Regions from separate parts of the Brevibacillus sp. LEMMJ03 genome, predicted to be linked through region 1. Evidence: riboswitches for the same ligand, from Rfam matches in the RefSeq annotation. Region 1 holds a riboswitch; each other region holds the start of a gene.
The links. A riboswitch is a leader RNA that binds a small molecule or an ion and turns the genes downstream of it on or off. The one in region 1 is predicted to bind cobalamin.

Region 1 (7,081 bases):
TTGGCGCTCTCCATGGCGCTGGCAGGATGCAGCGGCTCGCAAACGGCCCAGCAGCCGGCTGACCAGTCGAAACAAAACCAGCCGGGGCAGACGGCGACGGAACCGGCCAACAGCGGTCCCAAGCAGTTGATCATCGGCCGCGGCGCCGACACGAAAAGCCTCGATCCCATCCGGGAGACCGACGGCGAAACCTTCAAGGTGACGGAAAACATTTACGAAACGCTGGTCAACTATGAAGATACCAGCACCAAGGTCATTCCGGGATTGGCGGAGAGCTGGGAAATCTCGCCGGACGGCTTGACCTACACCTTCAAGCTCCGCCAGGGCGTGAAGTTCCACGACGGCACCGATTTCAACGCCGAGGCGGTCAAGTTCAACTTTGACCGCTGGATGGACAAGAACAACAAGTACCACGACAGCGAGGGCTATCCGTACTACAACGACATGTTCGGCGGCTACAAGGGCGACAAGGACCACGTGATCAAGGAGGTCAAGGTGGTCGATCCGTACACCGTGCAGTTTGTGCTGAACCGGACGCTGGCGCCGTTCCTGGCCAACCTGGGCATGTCGCCGTTTGCGATCGCGTCTCCGAAAGCGATCGAAGGCGGAAAGCTGGGCGAGCAGCCGGTTGGTACGGGGCCGTTCAAGTTCGTGGAGTGGAAGCGGAACGACACCATCACGCTGGAGAAAAACCCCGACTACTGGAACAAGGGACTGCCCAAACTGGACAAGGTCGTCTTTAAAGTCATTCCGGAAAACACGGCGCGCCTGACCGCGCTTACCTCCGGCGAAATCGACCTGATGGACGGCCTCAATCCGGACGATGCGGAGAGCGTGAAGGAGAACCAGGACCTGCAGTTGATCCTGCGCCCGTCGATGAACGTCGGCTACCTCGCGTTCAACACGGAGAAGAAGCCGTTTGACAATCCGAAGGTGCGTCAAGCCATCGGCCACGCCATCAACAAGCCGGAACTGGTCAAAGCGTTCTACAGCGGCCTGGGTGAACCGGCCACCAACCCGATGCCGCCCAGCCTCTGGGGCTACAACGACCAGATCAAGGACCGCGACTACAACCTGGACAAGGCCAAACAACTGCTGGCGGAGGCGGGCTATCCCAACGGCTTCAAGGTTCAGTTCTGGGCGATGCCGGTGCCGCGTCCGTACATTCCGGACGGCAAGAAGATGGCCGAGGCGATTCAGCAGGACCTGAAAAAGATCGGCATCGAGACGGAAATCGTCACGATGGAGTGGGCCACCTATCTGGAAAAAACGAGGAAAGGCGAGTACGACATGTGCCTGCTCGGGTGGACCGGCGACAACGGCGACCCGGACAACTTCCTGTACACGCTGCTTGACAAAAACACGATCAACGGCAACAACATTCCCCGCTACGCCAACGAGGAAGTCCACCAACTGCTGCTGAAAGCGCAGTCCTCGCCCGATCAGGCGGAGCGGGAAAAACTGTACAAGCAGGCACAGGAGATCATCTTCAACGACGCGCCGCTGATTCCGATCGCGCACTCCACTCCGCCGCTCGCCGCGAAAAAGAGCGTCACGGGCTATCAGCCTCATCCCAAAGGCAGCGAAAGCGTAGAAAAGGTAGACATCCAATAAGGCAGACGGCAACAAAGGGTAAGAGGAACCCTTCTTCTTACCCTTCTCTCATGTGCAAAACGCGAAGGAAAGCGAGGAGATGGCCTTGCTGTCATACACCATTCGACGATTGTTGATGCTGATTCCCGTGCTGTTTGGCATGTCGCTGATTGTATTTGCCATTATTCACGCCATCCCCGGCGATCCGGCGCTGACCATTTTGGGGGAAAAGGCAAGTCCCAAAGCTCTGGAGGAGCTGCGGCAGCAGCTCGGGCTGAACAACCCCTGGTACGTGCAGTACTTCCACTACCTGTGGGACATTCTCAGAGGAGACCTGGGCGACTCGCTGCACACCAAGGCCCCCATCGCCAAGGAAATGGGGCCGTACCTGGCCGCCACGGTCGAATTGACGCTGGTCAGCATGATATTTGCCGTCTTCATCGGCGTAAATGCCGGAATCATTTCGGCCTGGAAGCAAAACTCGTGGTTTGACTACATCTGCATGCTGATCGCGTTGATCGGCGTATCCATGCCCGTATTCTGGCTGGGATTGATGGAGCAGTGGGTGTTTGCCCAGGAGTTGAAGTGGCTGCCTTCCATTGGACGCGACAATCCGCGTGATCCCGTAACGGCGATTACGCATTTCTATATCATCGACGCGATGCTGGCCGGACGTTGGGATCATCTCCGCGACGTCATCCAGCACCTGATTCTGCCAAGCATCGCGTTGGGGACCATCCCGATGGCGATCATCGCCCGCATCACCCGTTCCAGCATGCTGGAAGTCATGCGCGCCGACTACATCCGGACGGCGCGTGCCAAGGGGCTGGGGCAGTTTTTCGTGGTGTACAAGCACGCCTTGAAAAATGCGATGATTCCCGTCCTGACCATCGTCGGGCTGCAGACGGGGCTGTTGATCGGAGGGGCCGTCCTGACCGAGACGATTTTCGGCTGGCCCGGCGTAGGCCGCTACATTTTTACGGCGATTGGAAACCGCGATTATCCCGTCATTCAATCGAGCATTCTCGTGATCGCCACCATTTTTGTCCTGATCAACCTGTTGGTCGACCTCCTCTACGCCTACGTCGATCCGCGCATCAAATACCGCTAAGGAGGACGTCTTATGGCAGAAACCCATGTGGAAACGGTACGCGTGCAGCAACCCGACGAGCCGGTCTCGTCTCCTTGGCGCGACGCTTGGCGGACGCTCCGCAAAAACAGGATGGCCATCGCCGGCTTCGTCATCATTTTCGTGTTTGTGCTGCTGGCCCTGCTGGCTCCGTACATTACCCCCTACGCATACGACAAGGGAGAGCTGATCGACAAGAACAAGCCGCCGTCGGCCGAGCACTGGTTTGGGACCGACTACAACGGGCGGGACGTGTTTACCCGGGTGATCTACGGGGCGCAAATCTCCCTGCGCGTCGGGCTGTTCTCCGTTATCGGGTCGGTGATCGCCGGCACGTTTCTCGGCCTGCTCGCCGGCTATTACGGCCGGTGGGTGGACATGATCATCTCCCGGCTGTTTGACATCATGCTGGCCTTCCCCAGCATCCTGCTCGCCATCGCGATTGTGGCGATGCTCGGCCCGTCGCTGGAAAACGCCCTTTTGGCGATCGCCATCGTCAACATTCCCACCTACGGGAGGCTGGTCCGTTCGCGGGTGTTAAGCCTGAAAGAGGAAGAGTTCGTCATGGCGGCGAAGGCGATCGGATCGAAAAACTCGCGGATTATTCTGCAGCACATCCTGCCCAACAGCCTGGCGCCGATCATCGTCACCGGCACGCTGGGCATCGCCACGGCGATTCTCGAAGCGGCGGCCCTGGGGTTCCTCGGACTGGGTGCGCAGCCGCCGCAGCCGGAGTGGGGACTGATGCTGTCCGACTCCCGCCAGTACATTCAAAAAGCGCCGTGGACCGTCATCTTCCCCGGCTTGTCCATCATGCTGACGGTGCTCGGCTTCAACCTGATCGGCGACGGTCTGCGCGACGCGCTGGACCCGCGGATGAAACACTGAAAAAGCCAACCCGTCCGGCTGTCGAGGTGCTCGGCAGCCTTTTTGCATGGGCGGCAGCCTTTTTCGGCTTCATCCGCCGGGTCCATGCAAAGACCCAACCGGACGGATGCCTCTGCGCTCACCTTACATCGACAGTCTCGCGTCCAACCGATTGGACAAACGCCCGGCACCGTTCGTTACACGCATCGGCGCCCCGGGTGACGACCTGATGCGTGACGCCGGGAATCAGGACCAGCCGGGCATGGGGCAGGCGCTTGGCCAGCAGCCGGCCGTACGCGTGCATCCGCTTGTCCTGCTGGCCGTAGACGAGCAGCGCCGGCACGCGAATTTCCGGCAGCCGTTCGGTGCAGCGGTAGCGATGGCCCGCCGCGTACTGCCGGCACAGGGTGCGGGCGTCGGTTTTTTTTGCCCGTCCGCTTCTTTTTTTCCCGGGGACATGGTATCCTCGCAGTAGAAACCAAGAGAAAGCAGGGTGAGCGAGTTGTACCAGGAGCGCATGCAGCAGTTGCGCGCGTATATGGAAAAGGAAGAGCTGGACGCGGTGTTGATCACCTCGCCCAAACACGTTTACTATCTGACCGGCTTTTTTACGGAACCCCACGAACGGTTCATGGGCCTCATCATCCCGGCGCAGGGCGAACCGTCGCTGATCGTCCCGGCGCTAGATCGCGAAGCGGCGGCCGAGGCGGCGTCCGGCGTCAAGCAGATCCTGACGCATACCGATACGGACAATCCGTACGACGTGTTGAAACAGGCGCTGCCCGCCGGGTTGACGCGGCTGGGCATCGAAAAGAGCCACATGACCGTGGAGCGCTTCGAAGCGATGAGCGCGGTCGTGGCGGCAGCGCGGTACGCCGATGTGGAAGAGCCGCTCCGCGAAATGCGGCTGATCAAGTCGGCGGAGGAAGTGGCCCGCATCAAGCACGCCGTACGGCTGGTGGAAGAGGCGCTGCGCGAGAGCCTGAAAAAAGTGAAACCGGGCGTCACCGAGATGGAGATCGTCGCCGAACTGGAGTACCAGATGAAGCGGCTGGGGGCGGACGGGCCGTCGTTTGACACGATAGTGCTGGCCGGGGAAAAATCGGCGCTGCCGCACGGAACTCCGGGCAGCCGGCAGGTGTGCGAGGGAGAACTGCTGCTGTTTGACCTGGGCGTGGCGGCTGACGGCTACGTGTCCGACATCACCCGCACCTTTGCGGTCGGCGAGATCAGCCCGCAGCTCCGGGAGATCTACGAGACGGTGCTCGCGGCCAACGAAGCGGCCATCGCCGAGGTGCGCCCCGGCGTCACGCTGGCTCACCTCGACCAGACGGCTCGCCGCGTGATCGAGGAGAAAGGGTACGGCCCGTATTTCATGCACCGTCTGGGCCACGGGTTGGGCATGGACGTCCACGAGTATCCGTCGGTTCACGGGCAAAACCAGGCAGTGCTTCGTCCCGGCATGGTCTTCACGATCGAACCGGGGATTTACCTCCCCGGCGTGGGCGGCGTGCGGATCGAGGACGACGTGCTGGTGACGGAAAACGGCAGCGAGGTATTGACGCAGTTCCCGAAACAGCTGACCGTCATCGGGTAAGGCTCAGACGAAAAAACGGAATAGCGCGTTTCACGGTGCCGTCCGGGTGCAGGTGCGCCCGGGCGCTTAAAAGGGAAGTTCGGTGAAAGTCCGACGCGGTCCCGCCACTGTGACGGGGAGCGCCCTGCGACAGCCACTGTCTCGCTTGATTCGGGGAGATGGGAAGGTGCAGGGGGCGATGAACCCAAGCCAGGAGACCTGCCGTGAAGCGATCACGCTCAACCCACGAGGATGGGGATGTGTGGAAAGCAGGGAACGGAAAGAAAAGGCGCCCCGCGTCTGTTCTTTTGTCGTGTCCGCATGCAGACTGGCATCTCTCGTCCAACACGGGGGATGCTTTTTTGTTGCTGCGGAACACGTGGGAAAAAGGTTTACAACGAGCGGGCGAGACCGTATCATGGAGGTTTTGTATAAAACGTAATGATTGCGATTATCAAATATGCAGAGGAGGACGTGTCATGAAAAAATTTCGTTTCAATTCCCGCTTTTGGCTGGTCAAAACAGTGCTGCTTGCCCTTCTCCTGTCGGCGTGCGGCAGTTCCCACCCGGACGACCGTCAACAGCAACCGGCCGCAGAGCCTGCAGCAGCGGAAGCGGCGCAGCCGGTTACCGTTCAAAACGGCGATCGCGTGCTGACCTTTGAACAGCCGCCCAAACGGGCCGTCACGCTGAATCAGCACACGACGGAAATCATGCTGGCCTTGGGTCTGGCGGACAGGATGGCGGGAACGGCTTATCTGGACGACCGCATTTTGCCGGAATACCAGGAAGCGTATGAAAAAATCCCCGTGCTGTCCAAGACATACCCGTCCAAGGAGGTGCTGTTGGCGGCGGAACCGGATTTCGTCTACGCCGGATGGAAAAGCGCCTTCACCGACAAAGCGGTGGGCACGGTGGAAGAGCTGGAGAAGCTGGGGATCAAGGCGTATCTGCATCAGTCCTCCAACATGACGTCGCCCACACTGGAAGACGTGTACACGGACATCCGCAACATCGGCCGCATTTTCCGCGTGGAAGCAAAGGTGGACGAGCTGATCGCCCGGATGAACGAACGGATGGAGCAGATCGCCAAGCGGATCGGACAGCCGGAAAAACCGCTGCGCGTGTTTGTCTACGACAGCGGGGAGGATCAGCCGTTGACGGCCGCCAACAACTACATGACCCGCTTGATCGCGATGGCGGGCGGCAAAAACATCTTCGACGACATCCCCAAGGGCTGGGCCACCGTCAACTGGGAAGAGGTTGTCAACCGGCAGCCGGACGTGATCGTCATCGTCGACTACGGCGACAAGACCGTCGAGCAAAAACGGGAGCTGCTGCTGTCGAAAAAAGAGCTGGCCGACCTGCCGCCCATTCGAAACCAGAAGCTGATCGTCCTCCCTCTCTCCGCGGCGGCAGAGGGGGTCCGGGCGCCAATGGCCCTGGAGGCGCTCGCCAAAGGATTCTATCCGGAGAAGTTTCAAGACTAAGGCCGTGCGGGCGGGACGGAGCCGTCCTCTCCCGCCGCCTCACCACATTCGACAGGAGGGATTGGTTTGCGGAAAGCAGCGTTTTTCATCGGGGAGAGAGGCCGGGGGTGGTTCTGCGCGGTTCTCGTCGGTCTGACGGCTCTCCTGCTGGCGTCCGTTACGTTTGCCGTCACGCTGGGCTCGGTTGACATCCATCCCCGTACGGTCTGGGGAATTGCCCTGTCCAGGCTGCCGTTTTTCGGCGAATGGGTGCAGCCCGACTGGTCAAAGGCGGCAGAGACGATCATTTGGGAGATTCGGCTCCCCCGCGTCCTGCTTGGCGCCCTCGTCGGGGCCGGCCTCTCCGTAGTCGGGGCGGCCATCCAGGCGCTCGTCCGCAATTTCCTTGCCGATCCCTACATCCTGGGCGTCTCCTCGGGGGCGTCT
Region 2 (7,081 bases), on a different contig from region 1:
TTGACACGCGGCTGCGCCGGGAGCAGTAGAGCCGGGCGGCAGGGTCAGGAACTGTACCGTGGAACCCGTTCAATCCGAATAGTCGGGGGGTGGACGTGGTTCTTTTTATTTGGGCCGGCGAGGGCAATTTACACCCGGTCCCGGACGTATTATAATCGAAGCCGTTTAGAGAAGACGCCCGAAAACGGGCTGGAGGGCTAACCAGTGGGATACGAGATCATTCTCATCATTGTCGGCATCAACATCCTCTACGTGTCGTTTTTTACGCTGCGCATGATCCTGGTGATCAAAGGGTACCGGCTGTTGGCCTCCCTGCTGTCGATGGTGGAGGTATTCGTCTACTTGAAAGGGTTGGCGATCGTCCTGGACAATCTGGACAACCCGCTCAATCTGGCCGCGTACTGCATCGGATGGGGAATGGGGGTCTATCTGGGATGCCGGATCGAGGAATACCTGGCACTGGGGTATGTCACCCTGCAGGTGGTCGTCGATTCGCCGGAGCTTGACCTGCCGGCAAAGATGAGAGAACACGGCTTTGGCGTCACCTCCTGGGTGGCGGATGGCAGAGACGGCAAACGGCTGGTCATGCAGGTGCTGACCAAGCGAAGCAACGAGCAAAAGCTGTGGATGCTGATCAACAACCTGGCGCCGAAAGCGTTTGTCATCTCGTTTGAGCCGAAGCACCTGAAAGGCGGTTTCTGGGTAAACCGGCTGAGAGGCTGAGGGAAGCGGCAGAGACGAACAGCGAATGCAAGCGAAAAACAGCCCGCGTGCACCGGAGGGAACACCGGCGGCACGAAGGGCTGTTTTTTGCGTGTGGGAAGCATCTCGCCCGGCTCAAATTCGGCCAGGTGACATTCGCATCATTGAACTTTTCGTTGGAACAAGTCCACAAGTCCGCCGTAGATGGCTTGTCCGTTCGTCTGCCTCGCCCAGTTCAGGGTGCCGTACTCGTAGTGCCACCACTCCTGGGGATAGTTGACGAACCCTGCTTCGGTCATCAGATGGTACAGGAGGCGGCGGTTGTCGCGGATGCGCCGCTCGGTCTCGTCCGGGGCCGCCATGCACTCGTAGTAGCGGGTCGCTGCCCGCTCGCTGAAGTCGTCAAACGCCGTGCCCATGGCCAGCCAGCCGTCCGGCCCCGCAATCGTCAGGTCGACGGCTCCGCCGGACAGGTGAGGGGCGGGCTTGTGCACGTCGACGGTGGGAGAGGCGACGTACTTGTCCAATTCGCGGGCCAGCGCCTCCCCTTCCTGCCAGCCCTGGTCGATCAGCGACTGCTTGAACCGCTCGTACAGCGAAGCCTGCACCCGATGGGAGCGCCATCCGTCCAGCACCACCAGCCGATAGCCGTCGGGAAGCCGCCCGGCCGCTTGGGCCAACCGCAGCGCCGCCCCTTCGCGCAGGTACGCTTCCGGGAGGGCACCCTGATAGCCTTGATGGTAGTAGGCGGGGTAGACGGAGATCCTGGGCGAGAGCGTCGAGAGGGGAACCAAGGGCTCGCCGCATTCCCGCAGCGGCGGTAGCAGGGCGGAATCGCTGCGCGGCTCGTGCGGAATCGGGGGGGATGTCATACGGGTCACCTCCGTGCTGTGTGTTTGAATGGTTTTGCAGCTATCGTAACGAATCATAGAGATACAGTAAACGGATTCTTTCAGCAAGGATCAATGGGCACACATCCTGCTGCGGCACAAATCCTCACGATTTTTCTTCCCGGAATGATGGCAGCAGGGGTTGGGCTAGCTGCATCGTTATCATACTTGTCATTACCGAGTACTGTTCCAGCGCTTGTGAAAGTGTTTATCTTCTCATGATAAAACACTAGATAATTCCAATATTTAAAGATGATGGTTTACAAATCTTAATATATATTATATAGTAAATATTGGTATTTGAACAAAGTTGTTATGGGGAGGTAATACTGATGCTGAAAAAGATGTATGGATTGGTATGTTCAACTTTAATGGTCGGAGCAATCATCACTCCAGGTGTATGGGCTTCTGCTACTAAGGTGGGAACAGATGAAGCAGTGGAAGTGTTGGGATCTGATGATCCGTACTACAACATGAGATGGGCGTGGCCTACAACCGATGATACGATTACGGATGACTATGGTGATGTGGGCTGGCGTTGGCACAAGGGAATAGATATTGGAGTTACCAAAGAACCAGTTTTTGCAACCGCATCAGGTGTGGTGATTCAAAGTGGGGTTTATTCCGACAAGGTAACGTATGCTATGACGATCAAACACAATGATATTGATCCGGATACCGGAAAAAACCTAATTACAAGATACTTGCATTTGGAGCCCGGAACGTTAAAGTTTACAACTAATAAAACAGTAAGCAAAGGTACAACAATTGCTACCTCTGGTAAAAGTGGAGCCACTGGTTACCATTTACACTTCGATGTAAATGCAAAAGGAATGACTTATCCGGGTGATTACGATACGTTTTCTCCCTGGGTTTTTTGGCCCGAAAAGAGACCTTCACTATTAAATATAGATCTTGGGGGAGATACACAAGGACAACACGAGGAAAAGTTCGACGATCCGGAATACTTCTTCGACTTTTTACTTATCGATTACGTTGGTAAGGACGAATTTTTTAGATGGATGGACTCTATTGAGGAGTCAGAGCGTACAATGACAAACTTTAAAAAATATTTCAAATTAACAGAAAAAGATATTAATAAGATTATGAAGACTTCATTGTCGCCTGAAAGAGAAAAGAAAATTTTGGGTAAATCCTAGATTAACTCCACTTAAAAACACTCTCATGACTTAAAGCGTGAGAGTGTTACATTTTCTATTCAATAACGAAGGAGGACAACCATTTTGCAAAGAAAAACGTACCTATACCTAACTCTTCCCGCAGCCATTGCCGCGATCTTGGTCACCTTTTATACCATTGATTCGTTTGACAGAATCTTCGTATCCTCACCAGAAAGGCAGACCGTTCGTGAAGAAGATGTGCTGCAAACCGTTGCCAGGATAAAAGACAACGTAAAAATCGGCTCATCCAAACAAGAAGTCGCCGCACTGTTCGGAGACCGTTACGTTCTCGTGGATGACCAGGGGGATCTCGAAAACGGCTGTGAAGAATTCTGGCTGTACCGCTTCTTCACAGAGGAGGATTACCAGCCTTCGGTGCCCGACCATGTCATTGATGAAGAAGGAATTCGCAGTGGAAAAGTAGGAGCAGCTTTCTTCATCGGCTGGAAAGATGAACGGGTGTACCTGTACACCATCGCTTACCTTCAAGGCCCGAATCACGATCTACATTTTTACTCCAATGTGAATGGAACCATCGAGGATGAAATCATGAATCCAGACGGCACGACAACTCGCAGCGAATAAGACAGCCCATTGAACCCCCGCTTTTTCCTTCCTATCCACGGCCACTTTTGTTATGATGGAGACAAGTGCCAGTCATGTGCGGCACAGACAGCTTCATACGGAGCAAACAGGTCTTCACCTGCGCGGACGCTTCCGGGTGGGTGAAGTTAAAAGGGAAGTTTGGTGAAAATCCAACGCGGTCCCGCCACTGTAAGAGGGGAGTTTTCCTTCACGGCGACAGCCATCCACTGCTCCAGCGGGAGTGGGAAGGAGAAGGAAAGCGGCGATCCTCAAGCCAGGAGACCTGCCTGTTTTGCGTGTGCACTGATTTCCTTCGGGTCAAAGGAAAAGGTGAGGATTGTCGTGGACGTCGTGTCGACGCTTTGCTTCCTTTGGTTTCCAGGGAAAGCAAGGCGTTTTTTGTTGTTTCTGGAAAGAAAATGTGAACGGTGTTTGCGATGGCCTACAGGGAGCGGACCGTTTGGCGTCGCGTCCCTGGTTGGCCGGCGAGAGGGGAGGAAACGGGCCGATGAACAAACCCGACAACAAGCGGGGACTGGTCCTGGTGTACACCGGGGACGGCAAAGGGAAGACGACGGCGGCACTCGGGCTGGCCGTACGGGCGACCGGGCGCGGCAAGCGCGTCTTGGTGGTTCAGTTTATCAAGTCGCCGGAGCGCACCTACGGGGAAAAGATCGTGTTTGACCGGCTGGGAATCGAGATGGTGCAGAAAGGCGTCGGCTTTACCTGGACCAAAACGCCCGAGGAGCACCGCGCCGCCCTGCGGGAAGCGTGGCGCTACGCCAAGGAGCAGGTAATGGGCGGCCAGTACGACGTGGTGATTCTCGACGAGCTGAACAACGCGCTGGCGATTGATCGTTTTCCCGTGGCGGACGTGCTGCCGCTGGACGATGTGCTGGACACGATCAAGAACAGGCCGCGCCACGTGCATCTGGTGATTACGGGACGAGACGCGCGGCCGGAAATCACGGCGATCGCCGATCTGGTGACGGAGATGAAAGCGGTCAAGCACTACTATGACGAGGGCATCCCCGCAGTCCTGGGGGTGGAGTATTGATGACGGACGTGCTGGAGGTGTTCGGCCACGGCGGCGATCTGGTCACGGCGGCGGAGCGCTTCGGCGTGGAAGCCGGGCGATTTGTGGATTTCAGCGCCAACATCAACCCGCTGGGCCCCCCAGCCCGCGTGCTGGAAGGACTGCGGGAGGCGCTGCCCCAGGTGGTTCACTATCCCGATCCGGGGCACCGGTCGTTTCGCAGCGCCTTGGCGGCGAAGCTGAACCTGCCGGCGTCGTGGCTTCTGCCGACCAACGGGGCGGCCGAGGCGATGGCCCTGGCGATCCTCGCGCTGCAGCCAAAGACGGTCGGCATCGTCACGCCCTGCTTTTCCGAATATGCCCAACTTTCCAAGCAGTTCGGCGCCCGCGTGCTGGCGTGCCCGGGCCGGGAAGAACGCGGCTTCAAGCCGGATGAGGCGGAACTGTACCGGCTGTTTGAACGGGCGGACCTCGTCTTTGTCGGTTCTCCCAACAACCCGACCGGCCTCTTGTATGAACCGGACGAACTGCTGCAGATGGCCGGCTGGACGGTCGAGACGGACACGCATCTGGTGGTCGACGAGGCGTTTCTCGACTTTGTCGCGGAAGAGCGGCAGTTTACGCTGGCCGACAGGCTTTCCCGGTTTCCGCGCGTGCTCGTGATGCGCTCGCTGACGAAGATGTTCGCCATCCCCGGGCTGCGCCTCGGCTACGCCGTCGCCGTTCCCGCGCTGATCGAACGGCTGCGGGGAAAGCAGGTGAGCTGGAGCGTCAACAGTCTGGCGCTTGCGGTCGGGGAGCTCTGTCTGGAGGAATCCGACTACGCAGCAAAAACCAGGCGGCTGATCGCCGAGGAGCGCTCCTATCTGTCCGGCGTCATCGGGGAGGAGTTGGGCTGGCGCGTCTGGCCGGGCGAGGCCAACTTTCTGCTCGTGCGCTGTCCGGCTGGGCTGACGGCGGCGGGACTGCAGGAGATGCTGGGCAGACGGGGCATTCTGATTCGCAGCTGCGCCATGTACCCCGGCTTGACGCCCGGTGATTTTCGCATCGCGGTCCGCACCCGGCAGGAAAACGACCGCCTGCTGGCGGCCTTGCGGGACGTGTGGAGCGAAAGGAGGGAGCGGCGCTGAGCCTGATCGTGGTGACCGGGGGCGTCCGCTCGGGAAAGAGCCGCTTCGCCGAAGAACTGGCCGCACAGGCGGGAAGCCCCGTCTTGTACGTGGCCACCGGCCAGGTATGGGACGAGGAAATGAAGCAAAGGATTGAGCGGCACCGGGCGCGGCGACCCCGAGATTGGGGACTGGCCGAAACGAACGGCACCCTGTCCGCTGCCCTTCCCCAAATGGAGAGGTATCCGGTGGTGCTGCTGGACTGCCTGTCGACGTGGATCAGCACGCGGCTGATGAGCGTGCCGGAAGCGTCCTGGCGGGACGAAGCGATCTCGCGGGCGCTCATGGACGAGGCGGAGCTGTGGCTGGATGCCGCCTGCAGCGGCGGCCGGACCGTGATCGCCGTGACCAGCGAGGTGGGTCTGGGCGGCGTCGCGATGACCAAGCTGGGCCGTTGGTTTGCCGACGTGCTGGGCGACGTCAACCAGTTGGCCGCCAGACGGGCCGATACCGTCTACGCCGTCCTGGCCGGCATTCCCTGGAGGATTAAAGGATGAACGCGTTTTTTCATGCACTGTCGTTTTTTACCCGCATCCCTGTTCCCTGGCTGCGCCCGTCGGAAGAAGCCTGGAAGAAGAGCGTCGCCTGGTACCCGGCTGTCGGGCTGGTGATCGGCCTTGTGCTGTGGGGAGCGCATCAGGCGGCCTTGTGGGCGTTTGCGCCGCTGACCGCTGCCGTATTGACGATGGCCTGCTGGGTCTACATCACCGGCGGGCTGCATCTGGACGGCTGGATGGATCTGGCCGACGGTCTGGGCAGCAGCCGGCCGCGGGAACAGATGCTGGCAATCATGAAAGACAGCCGGACCGGCGCGATGGGGGTGCTGGCGGCGATCGTGCTGCTTCTGGTCAAGACGGCGGCGCTGGCCGAGCTTGACCATGCGGGTCTCAGCGTCTGTCTGTTCCTGGTGCCCGCCGCCGCCCGCACGCATGTGCTGCTGGCGATCCGCTGCTGGCCGTATGTCACCGGGGAAAAGGGCATCGGCAAAAGCGTCGGCGAGGCGCTCCGTCCCTGGCACATCGGTATCGGCTATCTGCTGGTGCTGGCGTTGGGCTGGTGGATCGCCGACGTCCGGGCGGTGACTGCCGTCCTGCTGTCGCTCGCGGCCAGCCTGCTGTTTGCCCGCTCCGTCGCCCGCAAGCTGGGCGGCTTGACCGGCGACTGCTACGGCGCCCTGATCGAGAGTGCCGAAGCCGTGATGCTGCTCATCCTGATTGGGAGCTGGTGGCCGTGAGATGGATGTGGGTGAGGCACGGACAGACGGAGGAGAACCGCGCCGGCCGCTACCTGGGACACAGCGATGTGCCGCTGAACGAGCACGGCTGCGCCCAGGCGGAGCAGGTGGCCCGGCTGCTCGCTTCGGAACGTCCGTCGGCGCTGTACACCAGCGATTTGCTCCGCTGCCGGCAAACGGCGGAACGGCTGGCAGCGGTCTGGGGACTGGAGCCCAGGGCCGTTCCCGCTCTGCGCGAGCTGTCGTTTGGCGCGTGGGAGCGGCTTACCTATGACGAGCTGATG
Region 3 (7,081 bases), on a different contig from region 1:
CCAGTACGGCGGGCGGTTTCATCCGCAAGTCGGCCAGGATGTCCCGGCAGGCAAAGACCCGCTCCGGCTCCCCGGCCAGCACAAGCCGCCCCGCGTCCATCACAAACACCCAGTCCGCCCAGGCAAACGCGAAATCCAGGTCATGCGTCGCCATCACAATCGTGGTGCCTGCCGCATGGATGCGCTCCAGCTCGCGGACAAAGGCCTCCGTCTGCCACGGGTCCAGGTAGGACGTCGGCTCATCCAGCAAAAGCAGTTCCGGCTCCATCACCATCACGCCGGCCAGTGCCACCCGCCGCTTCTGGCCGAGACTCAGATGGTGCACCGGGGTGTCGGCCCACTCGCTCATCCCGAACGCCTCCAGTGTCCGCCGCACTTTTTCCTTGATCTCGTCTTCCGGCAGATGGAGGTTGCACAGCCCGTACGACAGGTCCTCGGCGACGGTGGCGGCGATCAACTGCTGTTCCGGGTCCTGAAACACAAGGCCCACGTTTCGTTTGAGCGCCTGCAGTTCCGCCCGGCGAGCGCTGATCGGGACGCCTTTCCACAGGACTTGTCCCTTTTGCGGGCGAAAAATGCCGTTCGCATGCAGAAACAGCGTCGACTTGCCGCAGCCGTTGCGGCCGAGCAGCGCGCATCTCCGGCCGGCGGGCACGGCCAGCGTCACGCCGTTCAGCGCCGGCTGGCGGGCGCCCGGGTAGGTGTAATGCACGTCGGCAAACTCAAGCACATGCGTTGTCACGTCTCATCCTCCGATCCACCATTCCCATGCCGCCAGCAGCACGCATCCGGCCAGCGCCTCCCGCTCGTGCCGTTTGGAGCGGACATGTGCCGACAGGCCGACGACGCGAAAGTCCTCCGTGAAGCCTCTCGCCATCATGCCCAGGTACACCTGCCGATACCGGAGCATCGCTCTTCCGAACAACCGGGTAACCAACCTGCCGGTGTCGCGGAGCGCCGCGCGAACTCCCTGATAACCGCCCCTCGCTATTTGCGCGGTCCGCAGCCAGGCTGCCGTTTCCAGAAACACAAACACGAAGCGGTACATGATCATCACGAGATCGGTCAGCACCGCCGGCAGGCCGATGCGGCGCAGCACCTGGAGCAGCTCGGCAAACGGCACGGTAAAGAGCACGAAATAAAAGCACGACAGTGCCGCGAGGGAGCGGCACAAGAGGGTCGCCGCCCGCGCGACGCCGTCCGTTGTCACATAGGCCACCCAGCCTCCCCACTGCCAGGCGGCCAGGACATTCGCGCCGCTGCCCCACCCCGTTACAGGCGCCACTTCCACCAACAGGGCCGGCATTCCCGCCGCCAAAAACGACAGCGCGAGAACGAGGCCGACCAGGTAGACGCGACAGGGGATGCGGGCGTAGCCGACGATCCAGACGCTGATCCAGACAAAGGCGGCGAGCTGCACGGGCGGATGGCTGGCCAGGACGATCAGCATCAGCGCCAGGGCAAACAGCAGCTTGCGCCCGGGTGACAGGCGGCGCAGCCGGTTGGCGTAGGCGAGCGCATCCAACTGCCCGATCATTGTTCCTTGCTGTTGTTCAACCGGCCTCGGTACAGGCCGATTGCGTATCCGATAAATCCGGCGCCCAGCGCGGCCTGCACGGCGAACAGCAGGCTCTCCGTCTCGCCGCCCGGCGGCTCCAGCAGCGGCTGGAACCACGGCTCATAGCCGGGGGCCACTTCTTTGATCGCTTCTTCCGCCGCGCCGTCCGCCCCGCCAAACTCCGAATCTTTCACCAATACCAGCGGCAGCGCGGCCAGCACCGCCACCAGCAGCAAAAGCACCCAGTTGGACCAGCGTTTCATTTACATCCCCTCCCGTTTGAGCAGCGGCAGCTGCATCAGCTCTTTTGCGTTGTACGACTGCAGCCAGTTCCAGACGAGCACCGTCAGCAGCCCCTCGCTTACGGCCAGCGGAACCTGCGTCAGCGCGAAGATGCCGGCAAATTTGGCGAACGAGGCGGCGACACCGCCGGAAGCGGCCGGAAACGCCAGCGCCAACTGCAGCGACGTCACCACGTACGTGCTCAGGTCGGCCAGGGCCGCCGACAGGAAGACAGCCAGCCGCTGGCCGCCGTTGGCCCGAAGCACCAGCCGATACACTCCGTAGGCGACAAACGGCCCGACCACCGCCATGGAAAACGCGTTGGCGCCCAGCGTGGTCAAGCCTCCGTGGGCGAGCAGCAGGGCCTGGAACAGCAGCACCAGGGTGCCCAGCACCGACATGACCAGCGGGCCGAACAGGATGGCTCCCAGGCCCGTCCCGGTCGGGTGGGAACTGCTCCCGGTCACGGACGGAATTTTCAGCGCAGACAGGACAAAGGTAAACGCCCCCGCCACGCCCAACAACAGCTTCAATTCGGGGTTATCCTGGACCAGCCGCTTGATGGAGCTCAGGCCCAGCAGGAAAAAGGGCAGAAACACGGCCCACCAGAACAGCGACCAGCCCACCGGCAAAAAGCCTTCCATGATGTGCATGGCGTATCCGGTCTCGGGTTCATTCAGCAAAACGTACAGGACAAATCCGGTCACAAGCAATCCGCTCATCAGCGAACGCGAACGGCTCATTCAGCATCCTCTCCCTATCTGGTTCGACATCGAACGTCCAAGAAAAAAACTCATCCGGCCGGATGAGCTTTGCGCAATGTCAATAGACGACTACTCCCGAAACGAAACAGTCGTACTGCCTGGGCTCACCTCTCCTTTCCTCGAAGGCTTTTGGGTGCGGCAGCTAGGTAGGTCTCCTGGCTTCCAGATCATCACGCTCTTTTGCCTTCCCCGTCCGGTGACCGGCGAGTGGCCTGTCAAAAGAGAATTCCCTGGTTACAGTGGCGGGACCGCTCGGGATTTTCACCCGATTCCCTGTTACCCCTTATATGCATAAGGGCACCTAGCTCCGTTGTATTCCGTTTTCCATCATTTTCTTGGACGTTTGCGTCCATTATATACGAACCCCCGCGAAAGCAAAAGGGGAGAATCGCTTTTGCCCTGAGGTGCGCTATCGCGCGTCCACGCCCACCGCGTCGCTGATGCGGGCAAACCCGTCCTGCTTCAATAGCTGCACCAGCCGTTTGTTGATCTGGCGGGCGATGCCCGGCCCGCGGTAGATCATCCCCGTGTACACCTGCACCAGGCTGGCGCCGGCGCGAATCTTGCGGTAGGCGTCGTCGCCGGTGAAAATGCCGCCCACTCCGACGATCGGCACCTTGTCCCCCACTTCCTGGTAAATTTCTCTTACCCAGGCGGTGGACCGCTCCTCCAGCGGCTTTCCGCTCAAGCCGCCCGCCTCCTCGGCGTAGGGATGGCTCTCCACCCCATCGCGGGACAGCGTCGTGTTGGTGGCGATGATGCCGGCCGCCCCCTCGGCCACCGCGGTCCTGACCACGTCACTCATCTGCTCGTCCGCCATGTCGGGCGACACCTTCACCAGGATCGGCTTCGCCTTGACGCCGCGCATCTCCAGTTCGGACGCCTTGGCCTTCACTTCGCGGATGATGGCCCGCAGGCTTTCCGACTCCTGCAAATCGCGCAGGTTGGGCGTGTTGGGGGAGCTGACGTTGATCACAAAGTAATGGCCGTACGGATAGAGCAGGTCCAGGCACTTGCTGTAATCGGCCGCCGCTTCCTCATTGGGCGTCAGCTTGTTCTTGCCGATGTTGATGCCGATCGGGATGTCGGCATAGGCGTAGTCCACCAGGTTTTGCGAGGCGGTGTAGGCGCCGTAGTTGTTGAAACCCATGCGGTTGATCACCGCCTGCTGCTCCGGCAGGCGGAACAGCCGCGGCTGCGGATTGCCCGGCTGTCCCTGCGGCGTGATCGTGCCCACTTCCACGAACCCGAAGCCCAGCGAAGCCAGCGCGTGGTAGACTTCGGCGTTTTTGTCAAATCCGGCGGCCAGTCCGACCGGATTGGGAAAGCGGATGCCCCAGAGCTTTGTCTCCAAACGTTCGTCGCGGAACTGGTACACCATCTTCAGGATGCTTTTGCCCGGTGCGGAGTTTTCCACTGACCGGAGCACGTGTATGGTCTTCTCGTGCGCCTCTTCCGCGTCCATCTGAAACAGGAACTTTTTGACCAGTTGATACATCGCTGCACTCCTCACTCGTTCTACTGCCTAGTAGCATACCATATTTGCAAAAGGGTACGCACTACGAGAGAAGTACCCTTTCCCTCCGGTTACGGAAAACCTTCTGCCAATATCTAGGGAAGACACTGGTCCATCCGCAGCAGGCGGCTATTCCGTCACAACTCCTCCTGCCTGCCGGCAGCCGGCGCCTTTAGCAACTATTATCCTCATTCCCTATGCCTGTATTCTCTCAAACCCGATCTCCCGGCAAAAAAAACTGCCCGCCCCGATCGGCAGGGCAGGCAGTTGGTCACGGTTGTGCTGTGTCGGCTGGGATCGTCCCGGCCCGGTCAGTTTTTCACCAGCAGCACGTCGTCGATGGAGACGTACGGCAGGTTGTGCGCTTCGGCGACGGCCTTGTAGGTCACTTTGCCGTCGATCACGTTGACCCCTTTGGCCAGCGCGCGGTTCTCCAGGATCGCTTGGCGGTAGCCCTTGTTGGCCAACTGAACGGCGTAGGGCACGGTCACGTTGGTCAGGGCCAGCGTGGAAGTGCGCGCCACCGCGCCCGGCATGTTGGCGACCGCGTAGTGGATCACGCCGTGTTTTTCGTAGGTCGGGTTGTCGTGGGTGGTGATGCGGTCGATCGTTTCGATGGATCCGCCCTGGTCGATGGCCACGTCGACGATCACGGAGCCCGGCGCCATCGTTTTGACCATCTCTTCCGTCACCAGGCGAGGCGCACGGGCGCCCGGGATGAGCACGGCGCCGACGAGCAGGTCCGCCTTTTTCACCGCGTTGGCGATGTTGAACGAGTTGGACATCAGCGTTTGCACGCGGCCTTGGAACAGGTCTTCCAGTTGGCGCAGGCGATCGGCGTTCACGTCGATGATGGTGACGTTGGCGCCCAGGCCGACCGCCATTTTGGCCGCGTTGGTGCCGACGATGCCGCCGCCGATGATGACCACTTCACCCTTCTGCACACCAGGCACGCCGCCGAGCAGCACGCCCTTGCCGCCGTACGGCTTCTCCAGGAACTGCGCGCCGATTTGCACGGACATGCGGCCGGCCACTTCGGACATCGGCATCAGGAGAGGCAGTGCGCCGTTGTCCAATTGGATGGTTTCGTACGCGATCGCCACCACTTTTTTCTCCATCAGGGCGCGGGTCAGTTCCGGTTCCGGCGCCAGGTGCAGGTAGGTAAACAGGATCAGGCCTTCGCGGAAGTAGCCGTATTCGGACGGAAGCGGTTCTTTTACTTTCATCACCATATCGGCTGCCCAGGCTTCCGCCGCCGTCGCGACGATCTGCGCCCCAACCGCCGTGTAATCGTCATTGGTAAAGCCGCTGCCCAGGCCGGCACCGTTTTCGATGCGAACCGTGTGGCCGTTTTGCACCAGTGCAGCCACGCCGGCAGGCGTAATGGCTACGCGATTTTCGTTGTTCTTGATCTCTTTGGGAATCCCTACAATCATGGTAGTATGTCCTCCTTCGCAACGCCGATTAACGAGTGTACTACCATTGTACAGCGTTTTCAGGACGCGTTTCCTTGGGGATTCCCTTAATCTTTTCGCCTCTCTGTTTGTGTGTTTTCACAAACGAACTAGCGTTCCCGGTCCAACTTGTCCATTTTCAGTTCCAGATACAACGCGGCGCGCTGGTTCATGTCCTCCAGGTCGACCCGCAGAATCTCCTCGATGCGGCGCAGGCGGTACCCGAGGGTGTTGATGTGGATGTGCAGCCGCTGGGCGGTGACGTTCGCCCGGCCGGCAGCGTCCAGGTACGTCTCCAGCGTCTCCATCAGCGCGGTCTGGTTTTCCCGGTCATACGCCTTGAGCCGGGCCAGCCGGTCGTTTTCGTAGCCCTGCTCCTCGTCCCACTCCTTCAGCTTCAGCAGGTAGCGGTAGATGCCCAGTTCGTGGTACCCGTGGATCCCTTCCGTTTCGCGCGGAAACAGCCGCTTTACCCGGACCGCGTGGAGCGCTTCCCGGTAGCTTTTCACGATGTCGGGGTAGGCCTTGTAGACGCAGCCGTAGCCGGCCGTCACCTGGCCTTCGCGGACGTGGGCCACCAGCTTGCCGAGCGAGTCGGCCAGAAACTGCTCCGTTTTGCGCAGCAGCTCGTCTTTTCCCTCCTTGCCCGAACCGAAAAGGCCGATCAGCAGCACGATCTGTCCGCCATCCACCACCCACAGCAGCTTGTCGCGCATCAGCAGCGGGTAGAGGTACTGCTCCAGCCCCGTTCCGGCCGCCTCGATGACGCAGATGAGGTAGGAGGAAGGCAGCCTCATCTGCAGACTTTCCGCTTTTTGCCGAATCAGCGTGTCGCTGGTGTGATTGCCCAGCAACAGCTCCCAGAGAAACTCCTTGCGCCGCCGCTCCTCCGCCTTCCGCTTTCCCTGCCGCTGCACCAGCCGGGTCACCGCGGCCCGCGCCGCCTGTCGCAAAATTTCGTCGTCTTCCTCGGTCAGGGGGCGGTTTACTTCCTGGGCCCAGATGTATCCCAGCACGTCGCTGCCGCGGCGAATCGCGATCGCCACCCGCTTGCCAAGCCCCACCTCGTCTTTTGCCGGAATGTGCACGGGGTCGTCCTTTGTCAACAGCTCCTGAAACACCCCGTCCTTCCACAACCGGGTCAGCACGTGTTCCGGCACCCGCCGGCCCATGATCGTCGACCAGCGGGCCTGGTCGGTGCTTTCCCCGTGGGAGCTGTAGGCGATCAGCCTGTGGTCGGCATCTTCGATCGTGATCGGATTTTGCAGGAGATCCCCGATGATGTCCGCCAGTTCTTCGATATCCGCATGTTGGTACTGCTGAAAGTAATCAGGTTGAACAGACACGGTTCCACCTCTTTGCCGGCCATGTGTACGTGTTTCTATTATACCGGAAAGGCGGAAGGGGGCGGAACAAAAGAAAGCGGGTCACCGCTTTGCCTGCCTGGCAGCGATGACCTGCTTGACGTCATCCGTGAACAGCCTGGCCGATCCCGCCCCGAACCGCC

Region 2: it holds a riboswitch for cobalamin, as region 1 does, so the genes downstream of both, cobO (cob(I)yrinic acid a,c-diamide adenosyltransferase) here and FOI68_RS08310 (ABC transporter substrate-binding protein) in region 1, are expected to answer to the same signal.
Region 3: it holds a riboswitch for cobalamin, as region 1 does, so the genes downstream of both, FOI68_RS09975 (energy-coupling factor ABC transporter permease) here and FOI68_RS08310 (ABC transporter substrate-binding protein) in region 1, are expected to answer to the same signal.

Annotation. Positions count from the first base shown of each region.
Region 1 is NZ_VKJN01000005.1:57,581-64,661, reverse strand. It holds gene FOI68_RS08335 (ABC transporter substrate-binding protein) at 1-1,614, shown strand, start outside; gene FOI68_RS08330 (ABC transporter permease) at 1,694-2,704, shown strand; gene nikC (nickel transporter permease) at 2,717-3,610, shown strand; gene FOI68_RS08320 (alpha/beta fold hydrolase) at 3,729-3,932, opposite strand; gene FOI68_RS08315 (M24 family metallopeptidase) at 4,092-5,186, shown strand; cobalamin riboswitch at 5,203-5,406, shown strand; gene FOI68_RS08310 (ABC transporter substrate-binding protein) at 5,645-6,655, shown strand; gene FOI68_RS08305 (FecCD family ABC transporter permease) at 6,722-7,081, shown strand, end outside.
Region 2 is NZ_VKJN01000002.1:368,720-375,800, reverse strand. It holds gene FOI68_RS04395 (DUF3817 domain-containing protein) at 1-29, shown strand, start outside; gene FOI68_RS04390 (DUF2179 domain-containing protein) at 205-723, shown strand; gene FOI68_RS04385 (M15 family metallopeptidase) at 864-1,574, opposite strand; gene FOI68_RS04380 (M23 family metallopeptidase) at 1,925-2,752, shown strand; gene FOI68_RS04375 (hypothetical protein) at 2,837-3,358, shown strand; cobalamin riboswitch at 3,450-3,663, shown strand; gene cobO (cob(I)yrinic acid a,c-diamide adenosyltransferase) at 3,867-4,415, shown strand; gene cobD (threonine-phosphate decarboxylase CobD) at 4,415-5,524, shown strand; gene cobU (bifunctional adenosylcobinamide kinase/adenosylcobinamide-phosphate guanylyltransferase) at 5,497-6,060, shown strand; gene cobS (adenosylcobinamide-GDP ribazoletransferase) at 6,057-6,797, shown strand; gene FOI68_RS04350 (histidine phosphatase family protein) at 6,803-7,081, shown strand, end outside.
Region 3 is NZ_VKJN01000006.1:112,768-119,848, forward strand. It holds gene FOI68_RS09960 (energy-coupling factor ABC transporter ATP-binding protein) at 1-742, opposite strand, end outside; gene cbiQ (cobalt ECF transporter T component CbiQ) at 746-1,537, opposite strand; gene FOI68_RS09970 (energy-coupling factor ABC transporter substrate-binding protein) at 1,534-1,821, opposite strand; gene FOI68_RS09975 (energy-coupling factor ABC transporter permease) at 1,822-2,583, opposite strand; cobalamin riboswitch at 2,733-2,924, opposite strand; gene FOI68_RS09980 (quinone-dependent dihydroorotate dehydrogenase) at 3,014-4,102, opposite strand; gene ald (alanine dehydrogenase) at 4,432-5,556, opposite strand; gene FOI68_RS09990 (PucR family transcriptional regulator) at 5,685-6,920, opposite strand; gene lpdA (dihydrolipoyl dehydrogenase) at 7,042-7,081, opposite strand, start outside.